2 regions of the Massilia sp. UYP34 genome follow, and region 1 is predicted to be linked to the other one. Evidence: riboswitches for the same ligand, from Rfam matches in the RefSeq annotation. Region 1 holds a riboswitch; the other holds the start of a gene.
What was found. A riboswitch is a leader RNA that binds a small molecule or an ion and turns the genes downstream of it on or off. The one in region 1 is predicted to bind thiamine pyrophosphate.

Region 1 (7,172 bases):
TAAAAGCCGCCGAAGGCGACGTAGCTGGCGCCGGCCTGGACCGCCGCGCGCGCCAGGGCCAGTTCGCCGTAGCACGAGGCGCCGACGATCTTGTCCGCCCCCAGCAGCGCGCGCGCCTCGCGCACGCCCCCATCGGTATGGCCCAGGTGCACGCCGTCGGCGTCGATCGCCTGGCACAGGTCGACGTGGTCGTTGATGACCAGCGGCCGGCCATGGCGGCGGCACAGCGCCAGCAGCGCCGTCGCCTGCTCCCGGCGCAATGCGGGGCCGGCTTCCTTGTGGCGGTACTGGACCAGCGCAGCGCCGGCGCCAAGGGCGGCATCGGTCGCCAGGATCAGTTTTTCCGTATCGTCCCAGTTCGGGGTAACGAGGTACAAGCCGCGCATGTCGGCTCCTTTCAGGTTGTCGGTTGCAACAGGCGGCGCGGGATGCGCTGCCCTGGCGCCAGCGCATACGACTGCGCCAGCGTATGGTGGGTATAGGCCTGGGCCGCGTCGAGCGCCGCCTCCATATGCTCGCCCAACGCCAGCCGCGCCGCCAGCGCCGCGGCCAGCGTGCAGCCGCTGCCGTGGTAGCCGTGCGGCAGGCGCGGCCAGCGCCAGGCGCGCGCCTCGACGCCGTCGACCAGCCAGCGGTTGACGACGATGTCGCCCGCGGCGTGGCCGCCGGTCACCAGCGCCTGGCGGCCGGCCAGCCCGCCGTGCGCCTCCAGTGCCGCGCGCTCGGGCAGGTTGGGCAGCACGATCGTCGCCAGCGCCAGCAGTTCGCGCAGCGCGCCGACGGCGTCGCCCTGCCCCAGCGCATCGCCATGGCCGCTGGCCAGCACCGGATCGAGCACCACCGGCAAGGTGGGCCGGCGCGCGCGCAAGGCCCGGATGACGTCCGCGATCGCCGCCGCGTTGGCGGCGTTGCCGGGGATGCCAAGCTTGACCGCTCCGATCTCGAAGGCCGCCAGCAGCGGCGCCGCCTGGCGCGCGATCCAGGCGGCATCGACCGGGCGCGCCGCATGGACGCGGTTGTTGTCCTGCGCCGTCAGGGCGGTGGCCACCGGCAGCGGATGCGCGCCCTGCGCCGCGATCGCCAGGATGTCGGCGGCCAGACCGGCGCCGCCGCCGGGGTCGAGCCCGGCGAACACCAGCACGCAGGCGGTCATCCGGTGATCTTTCCTTCACTGGGTGACGAAGGCGAGGCGGCGAAGCGCTTGGGCATGCGGCCGGCGAGATACGCATCGCGCCCCGCCAGCACCGCATGCTTCATGGCGCGCGCCATGCGCACCGGGTCGCCCGCGGCGGCGATCGCGGTGTTCATCAACACGCCGTCGCAGCCCAGTTCCATCGCGATCGCGGCGTCCGACGCCGTGCCGACGCCGGCGTCGACCAGTACCGGCACCGTGGCCTGCTCGATGATCAACGACAGGTTCCACGGATTGAGGATGCCCATACCCGAGCCGATCAGGGACGCCAGCGGCATCACCGCCACACAGCCGATCTCCTGCAGGATGCGGGCCTGGATCGGATCGTCGCTGCAGTAGACCATGACGTCGAAGCCGTCCTTCACCAGGGCCTCCGCCGCGACCAGGGTCTCGGGCATGTGCGGGAACAGCGTCTTCTGGTCGCCCAGCACCTCGAGCTTGACCAGCTTGTGCCCGCCCAGCAGCTCGCGCGCCATCTGCAAGGTGTAGATCGCGTCCCTGGCGGTGTAGCAGCCGGCCGTGTTCGGCAAGATGGTGAAGTCGCTCGGGGGCAGCACGTCGAGCAGGCTCGGCGCGTTCGGGTCCTGGCCGATGTTCACGCGGCGGATCGCCACCGTGACGATCTCGGCGCCGGCGGCCAGCGTGGCTTCGCGGGTCTGCTCCAGGTCGCGGTACTTGCCGCTGCCGACCAGCAGGCGCGATCGGTAGGCGCGGCCGGCGATGGTCAGCGTGTCGTTCTTCAGCTCATTGCTCACTTCGTTCATTGCGTTCATCTTCATCCTCCTGTCAGCCGCCACCGATGGCGCGCACGATATCGACCCGGTCCCGTTCATTCAGGCGCCGGTGCAGCCATTGCTGGCGCGGCACCACTTCGCGGTTGACCGCGAGCGCCATCCCCTGCCCGCTCAGGCCCAGCTGCTCCAGCAGGCCGGACAGGGTTTGCCCGGGCGGCACCTGGCACGGCGCGCCGTTCACTTCGATCGGCGTCATTCACACCTCCCGGTACAGCTGGGCGCCGTTCTTCACGAACTCGATGGCCTTTTCCTGCATGCCCTGGGCCAGCGCGGACTCACCCTGCACGCCCCTGGCGGCGGCGTACTCGCGCACCTCCTGGGTGATCTTCATCGAGCAGAAATGCGGGCCGCACATCGAGCAGAAGTGGGCGACCTTGGCCGAATCCTTCGGCAGCGTCTCGTCGTGGAATTCGCGCGCCTTGTCCGGGTCGAGCCCGAGGTTGAACTGGTCTTCCCAGCGGAACTCGAAGCGCGCCTTCGACAGCGCGTTGTCGCGCAGCTGGGCGCCGGGATGGCCCTTGGCCAGGTCGGCCGCGTGCGCGGCGATCTTGTAGGTGATGATGCCGTCCTTGACGTCGTTCTTGTCGGGCAGGCCCAGGTGCTCCTTGGGCGTCACGTAGCACAGCATGGCGGTGCCGTACCAGCCGATATTGGCCGCGCCGATGCCCGAGGTGATGTGGTCGTAACCGGGAGCGATGTCGGTGGTGAGCGGTCCCAGCGTGTAGAACGGCGCCTCGTGGCACTGCTCCAGCTGCAGGTCCATGTTTTCCTTGATCAGGTGCAGCGGCACGTGGCCGGGGCCCTCGATGATGGTCTGCACGTCGTGCTTCCAGGCGATCTGGGTCAGCTCGCCCAGGGTCTTGAGCTCGGCCAGCTGGGCCTCGTCGTTGGCGTCGTAGATCGAACCGGGGCGCAGGCCGTCGCCCAGGCTGAACGAGACGTCATAGGCCTTCATGATCTCGCAGATGTCCTCGAAATGCGTGTACAGGAACGATTCGCGGTGGTGGGCCAGGCACCACTTGGCCATGATCGAGCCGCCGCGCGAGACGATGCCCGTCAGGCGATTGGCCGTCATGGGCACATACCGCAGCAGCACGCCGGCGTGGATGGTGAAGTAGTCGACGCCCTGCTCGGCCTGTTCGATCAGGGTGTCGCGGAAGATCTCCCACGTCAGGTCCTCGGCCTTGCCGTTGACCTTTTCCAGCGCCTGGTAGATCGGCACCGTGCCGATCGGCACCGGACTGTTACGCAGGATCCATTCGCGCGTCTCGTGGATGTGCTTGCCGGTCGACAGGTCCATCACCGTGTCGGCGCCCCAGCGGATGGCCCAGGTCATCTTTTCCACTTCCTCGCCGATCGACGAGGTGACGGCCGAGTTGCCGATATTGGCGTTGACCTTCACCAGGAAGTTGCGGCCGATGATCATCGGCTCCAGTTCCGGGTGGTTGATGTTGGCCGGGATCACGGCGCGGCCGCGCGCGACTTCCGAGCGCACGAATTCGGGCGTGATCTCGTGCGGGATGCTGGCGCCGAACGACTGGCCCGGATGCTGGCGGCCCAGCAGCGCCGCCACCCGCTGGCCCATCGGGCCCGAGGATTCCAGCGAGGCGATGTATTCCTTGCGCTGCATGTTTTCGCGCAGGGCAATGAATTCCATCTCGGGGGTGATGATGCCCTGGCGCGCGTAGTGCATCTGGGTGACGTTGCGCCCGCCATGGGCGCGGCGCGGCGCGCGCTGCAGGTTGAAGCGCAGCGCGGCCAGCTGCGGGTCGTTCAGCCGCGCCTGGCCGTAGCGCGAGGTCGGGCCGTCCAGCAGCTCGGTGTCGCCGCGCTCGGCGATCCATGCCTGGCGCATCGGCGCCAGACCGCTGCGGATGTCGATCGCCGTGCCCGGCTCGGTATACGGACCGGAGGTGTCATAGACGAACAGCGGCGGATTCGGTTCGGCGCCGAAGCTGTCGGGCGTGGGCGACTGGCTGATTTGGCGCATCGGCACGCGGATGTCGGGCCGGCTGCCTGCGATGTAAACCTTGCGCGAATTTGGTAGTGGATGGATGGCCGCGTCGTCCACCGTGGCGGTGGCGGCGTCGAATACCCGAGATGATTTCAGAGGTGCGTTCATGTGGCTCCCTTGCTTGCGGAGCCAGCAAAGGAGGTGCCGGTGAGTGCAAGGCGGAACGGATGTGCGCCCGCTTGCATCGATTCGGCTGCTTCCCTTCGCTGGCATTATCCAGATCAGGTTCGGAGGGTATTTCTCACCCACGCTCCACTGATATGGCGCGCAGGACCCCTAGCGTTCGCCGCCTGGGAGCCTGAGCTCCCGGACAGCAGGCCGATTATAGCCCAATCATTTTTCGATGGGCAGAAAATCCATCTGGTGTTGTCACAGCATCGGAGGCTCTTGCTCCAGCGCATGTAGGTGCAGCTCGCCGTTCACGGATCGCACCTCGACGAACGGCGTGCGCGCCGGCGCAATGGCCTGCGCAACCGGTGGCCCGCCGTCGACCGACACCTCGAGCTGCACGCTGTCGGCCGCGGTCTGGACGTCGACTGCGTCCGCGCGCGAGATCGTCCAGTCGGTGCTGACGCCGGAGCGCTGGTACACCTGCTTGCCGTCGACCCGCACGCTCACGGTATTGTTCTGGAAGCCTTCGCCCAGCCTCACGCGTAATGTCATGATTTTCTTCTCCTCATCGAGTGCCGGCGTCGGGTCGCCGGACCGGGCGCGCTCCGAGCACGCCGGTCCGGACAATCCCAGCGCCAGCATGAAGGCAATCCAGGCCTGGCGCTTCATTGCTCGTCAGGCTTGCTGGCAGGCTGGATCGACATCCGGTTCAGGCTATCCTGCGCTCCCCGTTCGTCCCCGGTCGCTTTCTGGATGCACGAAAGACTGTACAGCACCTGGTTTTCCGACACCGGGTCGAGCACGTGGGCGCCGGTCACGCTCGAGAGCAAGGCGATGCTTTCCTCGGCCCGGGCGGGACGCACGGTGACGGACCTGCCTTCGCCCGCATTGACAGTCTTGAATACCCGCGCCGCATTGATGCCCTTGACCATGCGCGCATAGGCGGCCAGTGGGTGCGCGCCGAAGCGGTCGATCACCTCGTCGAACGCGTCGTTGCCGGCACGCAGCGAAACGTTGTCCGAGCCCTGCAGGTAGAGCAGCACACCCTGGTCGTCGCCCATGAACAGGTCGGCCAGCGTGTCCTCGTCGCGGGTGACCGGGTAGCGCACCCGGATCGTCAGGATGTCGGACAGCACTTGCGAGCCGTCGAGCGCCGCATAGGCCGCGCGCACGCGGTAATGGCCCGGCTGGTCGAAGTAGAAGCCGCCCTTGCCGTAGCCGATGTAGGCGCTGTCGCGCACCTCGTCGTCCACGCCGAGCATTTTCTGGCGTTCGCCGACCAGGTGGTCGATCATCGGCTCGTAGGCGACGACCTGGCCGCCCGGCTTGCTGATGACGACCCTGACCAGGCCGAAATCGGGGTGCAGCCAGGTGTGGGCGCGGCGTCCGCGGGTGGTGGTGGCCTTGAGCTTGAGTTCGAGCACGACCGGTTCACCCAGCGCGAAGCTGCGCTGGTGGGTCGAGATTCCCAGCACCAGCCCCGACTCGTCCGAGATCGGATCGGCCAGCACTTCGCGGCCCAGCGACGAACCGACGATGAAGTTGTTGCCGCCCATGATGACGTCGTTGCGGAAGCCATGGCGCAGGTGGATCAGTTCCTCGTCGTCGAAGCGGAAGTCGAAGCTGCTCCAGAAACCGGCCGGGCCGCCTTTCGGGTAGTACCACGGGTAGTTCATCCACGACAGCGCATCCGGCCGGTCGGGCTTGGGCGGCGAGGCCAGCGACTTCTGCCAGGAGTGCAGCAGATTGAAGCAGTGGCCGAGTTCGTGCACATAGGTGTACAGCTGCAGCCGCTGCTGCTCGGCCGTGGCGCCGCCGATCCCCGCATGGAATACGGCGCAGCCCTGGCGCTGCCTGCCCTGCTGGTCGAACATGATGCCGTACAGGCCGGCGCCGTAGTCATGCTGCTGGGCCACCAGCTGCCAGACGCACCATTGCTGCACGTCGCTCCACAAGGTGAAGTGGGCCTGCATCGAGGCGTGCAGCTCGGCATTGCTCCAGGTGGCGTTGGGGCCGGCATCGCCGATATTGATCACATTGTTGCCGGCGGTCGGCACCATGCCGATGCCGGCCTCGCCGAAGGCGCTGACCACGTTCAGGTTGCGCGCGCTGCCGCCGGACGGCAGCGAACCGGTGTGATAGCTGGCGAACGGCGCGGTGGCGAGATCCGAGACGCTGTCGGTTTCGATGCGCACCGTGCGAAAGTGCAGGGACGAGAACGGGCAGTGATAGGACGCGCCCGGCGAATTGGTGACGGTAAAGAACTGCAGGGTCGCGGCCGCCTGCGGCTGCAGGATATTCGCCCGCGGGACGGTGACCTGCACCACCGGGGCGCCGGCCGCGAAGGTATAGCGGCCCATGCCCTTGACCACGACCTTGGCGGCGGACACGGTGACCGCCGGGCTGTCCACCACGAAGGAGCCGAAATACGAGGTGGTCTTGCCGACGGTGTGATAAAAGTCGCCGCTCACCCGTTTCATGGGCCGGCTGCGGTCGACGTCAACCCGCAATTCCACCTGGAACGCGCCCAGGGCCCCGGCATAACAGCCGCTCACCGCCTTCTTGATCGGCAGCGGGACCGGCGGAATCGGGAATGTCGGGATCGGCGCCGGTGGCGCGTGGGGAACGGCCGGCGCCTCGGGCATGGCGCCGGTGGGGGCGGCGTCGTGGGATTCGCCGAGTCCCAGTTCGCCGTTGGACAGGCCGGACACTTCTTCATAGCTCATCTGGCCACTGCTATCCAGAAGCGCCTCTTCGCCGGCATTTTCGACCCCGGTTGGATCAATTTGTGACATGATGACTCTCCTCGATGCAACATTCCTCGCACGGCCAGGCGGGCCGGCCGCGTTCCGGTCTTGCGAACTCGTCCTCCTTGAATGCCGATGTGCTGCTTGGACCGTGGTGGCGCGGCGCGCGATTCGTCCAGGCCGTCGACTTTCGGCGTGATCCGAGACGCGTTTAGAGGAAAATCAAATGAGCATCACAATGACCCCCAGCAGGAGCGAAAGGGACAGCGCGCAGCGCCGGTATCCGGCGATTCCGCCGAGTTAGGCTGGCGATG
Region 2 (7,172 bases), on a different contig from region 1:
ATGTCGGCGCGCACCAGGAATTCTCCCATCGAACCGATGCCCGCCCCGTTCAGGACCAGGTGGCGCACCGTCTCGCCGTTTGACGCCAGCACCTGCGGCGTGACGGTCCAGCCCTCGCCGCCGGCATGCAGCAGCGGCCAGGTATTGAGCGAGGCCGGCGCCGTGAAGCCCACGGTGCGGTGCAACGCCAGCTCGCCTGGTGCGCGCGGCACGCCGTATTTATCGATATAGCGCGGCGCCGCCACCACGCGCAGCCTGCCGGTGCCCAGGCGCCGCGCATTGAGCGTCGAATCGGGCAGCGCGCCGATGCGGATCGCCAGGTCGGCCCGCTCTTCGATCAGGTCGACGTAGGTTTCGCCGCTGGTCAGTTCCAGCTGGACCAGCGGATACGCCTCCAGGAAGTCGGGCAGCAGGGGCGCCAGCAGATGGTCGAGGGCCGGCGTCGAGGCATTGACCCGCACCAGCCCCGCTGGCTGCGAGCGGCGCGCCTGCGCCTCGGCCTCGGTATTGGCCAGGTCGTGCAGGATGGCGCGCGCCCGTTCGAGCAGCCAGGCGCCTTCGTCGGTCAATTGCAGGCGCCGCGTCGTACGGCGCATCAGCGTCATGCCCAGGCCATCCTCGAGCCGCGATATGGTGCGCGAGACCCCGGACGGAGTCTGCCCCAGGCGCCCGGCGGCAGCCGAGAACGAGCCCGAATCTATGACTGCGACAAATACAATCAATGCATCCACATCGATCATTATTGACTCCAGGTCAAAATTCCATTGTACAGCGGGCTATTTTTTCTTGCCTGCGCGCACGGCACACTGCATGCCCTGAACAACCCCGCCATGCAACAACAAGGAGAATCGCATGCCACTCGCACTCTGGGCGCTTACCTTGAGCGCCTTCGCCATCGGGACGACCGAATTCGTGATCGTCGGCCTGATTCCCACCATCGCCGCCAGCCTGGGCGTATCGGTGCCCTCGGCCGGCCTCCTGGTCAGCCTGTACGCGCTGGGCGTCGCCATCGGCGCGCCGGTGCTCACCGCCCTCACCGGGAGGGTGCCGCGCAAGCACCTGCTGCTCGGCCTCATGGTCCTGTTCACGCTCGGTAACCTGGTGGCCTGGATGGCGCCGAACTACGAAGCGCTGATGGCCGCGCGCGTGCTCACGGGTCTGGCGCACGGCGTGTTCTTCTCGATCGGCTCGACCATCGCCACCAGCCTGGTGCCGAAGGAAAAGGCCGCCAGCGCCATCGCGCTGATGTTCACCGGCCTGACCGTGGCCCTGGTCACCGGCGTGCCGCTCGGGACGTTCATCGGGCAGCACTTCGGCTGGCAGGCCACCTTCCTCGCCGTGTCGCTGCTGGGCGTGATCGCCGTGGTCGGCAGCGCCATCCTGGTGCCGTCGGATATCGCCGGCAGCAAACCGGCGAGCCTCCTGACCCAGCTCGCGGTGCTCAGGAAACCACGCCTGCTGCTGGTCTACGCCATGACCACGCTCGGCTACGGCGGCAGCTTCATCGCCTTCACCTACCTGGCACCGGTGCTGCAGGAAGTCTCGGGCTTCGCGGCGTCGACCGTCAGCCTGGTGATGCTGGTATATGGCGTCTCGGTCGCGGCCGGGAACATCTGGGGCGGCAGGCTGGCCGACCGCCACGGGCCGGTGCCGGCGCTGCAGATCGTGTTCGCCCTGCTGGCCGTGGTGCTGCTGGCGCTCGCCTTCACCGCGCCGAGCAAACCGCTCGTGCTGATCACGGTGCTGGCCTGGGGCGCGGTGGCCTTCGGCAACGTGCCCGGCCTGCAGGTGTATGTGGTGCAGCGCGCCGAGCGTGACGCGCCGCAGGCGGTGGACGTCGCCTCGGGGCTGAACATCGCCGCCTTCAACGTCGGCATCGCCCTGGGCGCCTGGGGCGGCGGCCTGATCGTCGCCCACCTCGGCCTGATGGCCACGCCGTGGATCGGCGCCCTGGTCGTCGTCGGCGCGCTGCTGCTCACCACCCTGGCCGGCTGGCTCGACCGGCGCGACGGCATGCCGGCCGGGGCGGCCGTGCGCGGCGCCGCCACCACCCATTGACGATGGCGAGCCGGGTCAGCCCGGATTTCGCGCCGGCCCGTGGCGGCTTACCGGTCCGGCTTACCGGTCCAGTTCGGGATAGCGGCGGAAGATGCCTTCCTGGTTGAACGGGATGCGCCGTTCGGACGCGAGGTAGGCGGCGATGTTCGGCCGCGCGGCCACCCGGTTGCGTAGGCCAGTGAGCACCGGATGCTCCTGCTCGATCTTCTTCATCGCGTTCGGGAAGGCATAGCGCAGGCCTTCGATCACCTGGAACAGCGACAGGTCGGCATACGTCGCCTTCTCGCCCGTGAGGTAGTCGCGCGGCTCGGGGTTGGACAAGAGGCGCGCGAAATAGGCCATGAACTTGGGAATGCGCGACTCGACGAAGTCGGCCGAACGGCGCAGCGCCTCGGGTTTCTGGTCTTCGTAGTACAGCGCCGACGCGATCGGGTGATGGGTGTCGTGCACCTCGGTCACCAGGTCGGCGATGGTCAGCTGCAGCTGGTGCACCCACAGGCGGCCCGGATCGGTGCGCGGCGCCAGGCCGTGCTGCTCGCCCAGGTAGAGCAGGATGTTGGCCACCTGGCCGATGACCAGCTCGCCCGCCTTCAGGAAGGGCGGCGCGAAGGCCGGATACTCCTCGACGTCGAGCGCCGCCATCAACAGGTCGACGCCGCCCTCGCGGCGCGCCACGTCGACGTAGTCGGCACCCGCCTCTTCCAGCGCCAGGCGGACGAATTCTCCGCGTCCCTGGATGTTCGGCCAATAAAACAGTTCATACGCCATCTGCTTCCTCCCTTGCTGGTTGGTTCCGGCATTATCGATGATGAATGACGAAGTGCGGCGCGCAGCAAACATGGTAGTCTTGTCGTGCACGCCTAAAAATAACCAATAGTCAAACCGTCCAGAGAGAGCCCCCATGACTGATCACGCCCGCCTTGGTTCCCAAGCGCTGTTTGCACTTCGTCCGGGCACGAGTTGGCAATTCGGCACATAATTACAAAACAGAATTATTTGTTGTTCTTGCCGAGCATTGCCCGCAGCGCGCGCGGCCCGGCACGACCAAGCCCCTTTACGCCGAATGGAGCGCTCGATGATCTTCGCTCGACTTACCCAACGCTGGCATGCCCTGCGCTACTGGCGCGAGCACCAGTCCCTGTCCCGTCTCAAGCTGGTGCGCCCCCTCGGTACCGCGCCCGACAACGACCTGTTCCGCAAGGTGAGCGGCCGCGACTACCTGGCCCGCGGCATGAAAGTGCGCGAGCGCATGCGCTGCGTGCTGGCCCACTACCGCTTCGAAGAAGCGACCTTCGACAGCGCCTACCGGCAAGCTGCAACCCATGGCGGCCTGGTCCTGTGGCAGCACCGGGGCGGGCAAGAGGGTAGCGAAGGCAACTTCATCATGCGGCTCGAACATGCGCCGCGCATCGATCCGCAAGGCGAGCTGACGCTGTCCCTGGTCGTCGACGGCACGGTGCTGCACCGCCTGTCCTGGACCTGGGTCGAGGGCGCGGTGGTGGGCGTCGACCTGCCGATCGTTCCCTTCGTCACCCGCAACGCCGGCCTGTGGCGCGATGCCGGGGGCGCATTCGACGCCTTCGAGCGCGTATTCCCGAACAATTCTCCGAGCTTCTTCTGCTTTGCCGCCCTGCAGGGCGCGGCGCAGGCCCTCGGCTTCGACCGGGTGGTCGCGGTGCGCGCCAGCGCGCACGTGGCCTATGAGGCGGCGCAGGACAAGGCCTTCGAGAACGCCTACGACGGCTTCTGGCGCATCCTGGGCGGCGCCGAGCTGGACGCACGCAGCTTCGTGGTGCCGCTGCCGTTCTACCTCAAGCCGCTGCAGGACATGCCATCGAAGCACCGCAAGCGCGCGGCGCAACGGCGCGAACACTGGCGCGCCATCGGCGACGCGGCCCGCGTCGCGCTGCTGCGCCATATGGTGACGCCGGCCGCCACCCGGCCCGCGGCGGCCGAGGCGCCGTCGACCGCGAAAGCCTGAGCGGCGCCATTCCGTCTTGACAGATTCGCCACGGCGGCCCGGCGCCGTGATACACTCGCGACTCGCTAGGGGTCCTGGAACGCTGTTCCGGGTGAGACACACCCTTCGTACCTGATCTGGATAATGCCAGCGAAGGAAAGCGCAAAGCAGCACTCCCCTCGTTTGCCCTTCCCCCACGTTGGCTCCGGCTTTGAACAAAGCGGCGCGCCGCGTGGCGCGCGAAAACGAGCACACCATGACATTCACCTCGAAGCACACCATTCTCGCCTGCGCCATCGTGCAGGCGTTTTCCCTGTCGTCCCAGGCCTTCGCGCAAGAGACCGCCCAGCCAGCCGTATCGTCCGTCGTCGTCACCGGCAGCAAGTGGATCGCCTTCGACCGCGCCAGCGTCGGCGGCTTCACCGACGCGCCGCTGCTCGACTCCCCGGCCTCGATCACCTCGATCAGCCAGGCCCAGATGCAGGACCTGTCGATCCGCAGCGCCACCGACGCCGCGCGCTACGACGCCTCGATCGGCGACGCCTACAATGCGGTCGGCTATGCCGAGCAGTTCTCGATCCGCGGCTTCACGCTCGACAACGCCACCAGCTACCGCAAGGACATGATCGCGATCTCTGGCGACACCCAGATCCCCCTCGAGAACAAGGAACGGATCGAGGTCCTGCGCGGCCTGGCCGGCCTGCAGGCCGGCGTCGCGGCGCCGGGCGGGATGATCAACTTCGTCACCAAGCGCCCGACCAACGCGCCGCTGCGCCAGGCCACGGTGGAGGTGCGCGAGCGCGGCACCGTGTATGGCGCGGTCGACCTGGGCGGCCGCTTCGCGGACCGCCGCTTCGGCTACCGCATCAACGCCGCTGCCGAAGACCTGAAATCGTACGTGCGCGGCGCCGACGGCGAGCGCCAGTTCGCGTCCGCGGCGTTCGACTGGCAGGTCACGCCGGACGCGCTGCTCCAGATCGACCTCGACCACCAGCACAAGGCGCAGATCACGGCGCCCGGCTACCAGCTGATCCGCGGCGAAGTCCTGCCGACCGGCGTGTCGCCCAAGATCCTGCTCAACGACCAGCCGTGGACCAGGCCGGTCGACACCGACAGCAGCAATCTCGGCCTGCGCTTCGAGTACCGCCTCAGCGACGATTGGCGCGCCACCGTCAGCGCCAACAAGCACTGGTTCAAGCGCGACGACTTCACGGCCTTCCCCTACGGCTGCAGCAACGAGGGCGACGGCTACTATCCGGGTTACTGCTCGAACGGCGACTACGACGTGTACGACTACCAGAGCACGGGCGAGCGCAAGACGCCGTGGGGCCTGCAGGCGATGCTGCAGGGCCGCTTCGACACCGGCGCGGTGCGCCACGCCCTGACCGTGGGCGGCTCGTATGCCGAACGCCGCGACAGCTTCGGCGAATACGTCTACGACTACGTCGGCTCCAGCAACATCTGGAACCCGACCACGGTGCCGCCGGTCGCCGGCGACCGCGTGACCGGCCCGGTCATGGAACGCCGCAGCACCGAAGAGCGCTCGCTGTTCGTGCAGGACGTGATGACCTTGTCGCCCCAGCTCACCTTGCACGCCGGCGTGCGCTACGTGAAGCTCAAGCTCGACGCACTGGAAGAAATCGAGGCCGGCTGGGTGCGCGCGAAGGATTCGTTCGCGCTGCCGAACGTGGCGCTGGTGTATGCGCCGGCGCGCGACTGGCGCGTCTACGGCTCGATCAGCCATGGCCTGCAGTATGGCGGCATCGCGCCGATGGAAACCACCAACCAGAACACCGCCCTGCCGCCGAGCCGCTCGAAGCAGCTGGAGTTCGGCGTCAAGCGCAACGTCAACGAGCAGCTGGCGCTGTCGGGGGCCCTGTTCGAGATTCGCCAGGGGCTGGAATACACGAACGCCGCCAACACCTTCGTGCGCGCCGGCGAGCAGACCCACCGCGGCGTCGAACTGTCGGCGATGGGCCGCGCCACCCAGGACCTGAACTACAGCCTGTCGCTGATGGCGCTCGACACCGACCAGAAGGACACGGGCGACGCCGCCACCGAAGGCAAGCGCGTGACCAACGTGCCGGAACTGCGCACCACCGCCTGGATCGAATACGCGGTGCCGCAGGTGGCCGGGCTGAAGCTCGACGCGCAGTGGCAGTATTCGGGCAACAAGGTGTTCGATCCGGCCAATCGGGTAAAGGTGCCGGGATACCACGTGGCGGGCTTCGGGGCGTCCTACCTGCTGCGCGCGGGTGGACTGAACACGGTCATCCGCGCGCGGGTGGACAATGCCTTCGACAAGTTCTATTGGCGTGATGTAACGCAATCGCTGGGCGGCTACCTGCTGGCGGGGGCGCCGCGCACGTTCAGGTTGTCGGCGCAGATCGATTTCTGATCCTGGGATGACTGCGATGTCCTCGCGCCCAAACGATAGGCGCGAGGACATGCTCGCTAATTGCCGGAACCCAGCGCGATGGCTTCCTGAAGTAGCTGCACGGCCTTCGACAGCACAGGGCCGGCCATGTCATCGTTCTGCAAGGACGACGCGGGGCCTTCACCGAAGTAAAGCCCGTCCGAGACCAGGAAGGTAATACGGATGTTTCCTGATGTCGGTGGGGGCAGACGCTGCTCTTCCCATGGGCCAATTTTGTCGATGACGGGACGTGCAACAGAAATCAATTCCCTGGCCCGCAGTGCAATGGGCGTGCCCCCACCTTCGATGACAAGCACCTTCCCCGATTGATTCAGGTAACGCACACCTCCTTCGCTGAACGCTGCCAGCACATCCAGTCCCTCGGCGAGAGGAACCTCGACGATGACTCCCAGCAGCTCTTTTTGAGGAATTACTGCGCCCATCATGCGCAAGCGGTGGTAAGCGATCGCTCGTATCCTGCCCTCGTTCCCGTCGTCGCGGGCAATGTCCAAAAGGGTTGCCTCGTCCATAGTCTCAGCAACAGATAACGCCAGCGCCCCACCATCCCCCGATCCATCCTCATTCTTGAACAGCGCCAGATCGTCACAAAACAGCAGGTTGTACATGAAGTTGACGTGCGGCTCCGCATACGGGCCATGGAGGCCGACCGAATCCGCCGCGTTACCGAATGCCACCGCCGAGCCAGCTGCCGCGAAGAGTTTCTTGACCATTCCCCCT

Region 2: linked by a shared signal. The riboswitch ahead of ACZ9AQ_RS07420 (TonB-dependent siderophore receptor) and the one ahead of thiC (phosphomethylpyrimidine synthase ThiC) in region 1 are both predicted to bind thiamine pyrophosphate.

Annotation. Positions count from the first base shown of each region.
Region 1 is NZ_JBWBRF010000010.1:43,817-50,988, forward strand. It holds gene thiE (thiamine phosphate synthase) at 1-386, opposite strand, end outside; gene ACZ9AQ_RS15995 (bifunctional hydroxymethylpyrimidine kinase/phosphomethylpyrimidine kinase) at 398-1,153, opposite strand; gene ACZ9AQ_RS16000 (thiazole synthase) at 1,150-1,956, opposite strand; gene thiS (sulfur carrier protein ThiS) at 1,979-2,182, opposite strand; gene thiC (phosphomethylpyrimidine synthase ThiC) at 2,183-4,108, opposite strand; TPP riboswitch at 4,182-4,288, opposite strand; gene ACZ9AQ_RS16015 (hypothetical protein) at 4,370-4,780, opposite strand; gene ACZ9AQ_RS16020 (hypothetical protein) at 4,777-6,906, opposite strand.
Region 2 is NZ_JBWBRF010000003.1:168,604-175,775, forward strand. It holds gene ACZ9AQ_RS07400 (LysR family transcriptional regulator) at 1-740, opposite strand, end outside; gene ACZ9AQ_RS07405 (MFS transporter) at 853-2,058, shown strand; gene ACZ9AQ_RS07410 (glutathione S-transferase) at 2,119-2,826, opposite strand; gene ACZ9AQ_RS07415 (DUF535 family protein) at 3,134-4,039, shown strand; TPP riboswitch at 4,097-4,194, shown strand; gene ACZ9AQ_RS07420 (TonB-dependent siderophore receptor) at 4,275-6,416, shown strand; gene ACZ9AQ_RS07425 (hypothetical protein) at 6,473-7,165, opposite strand.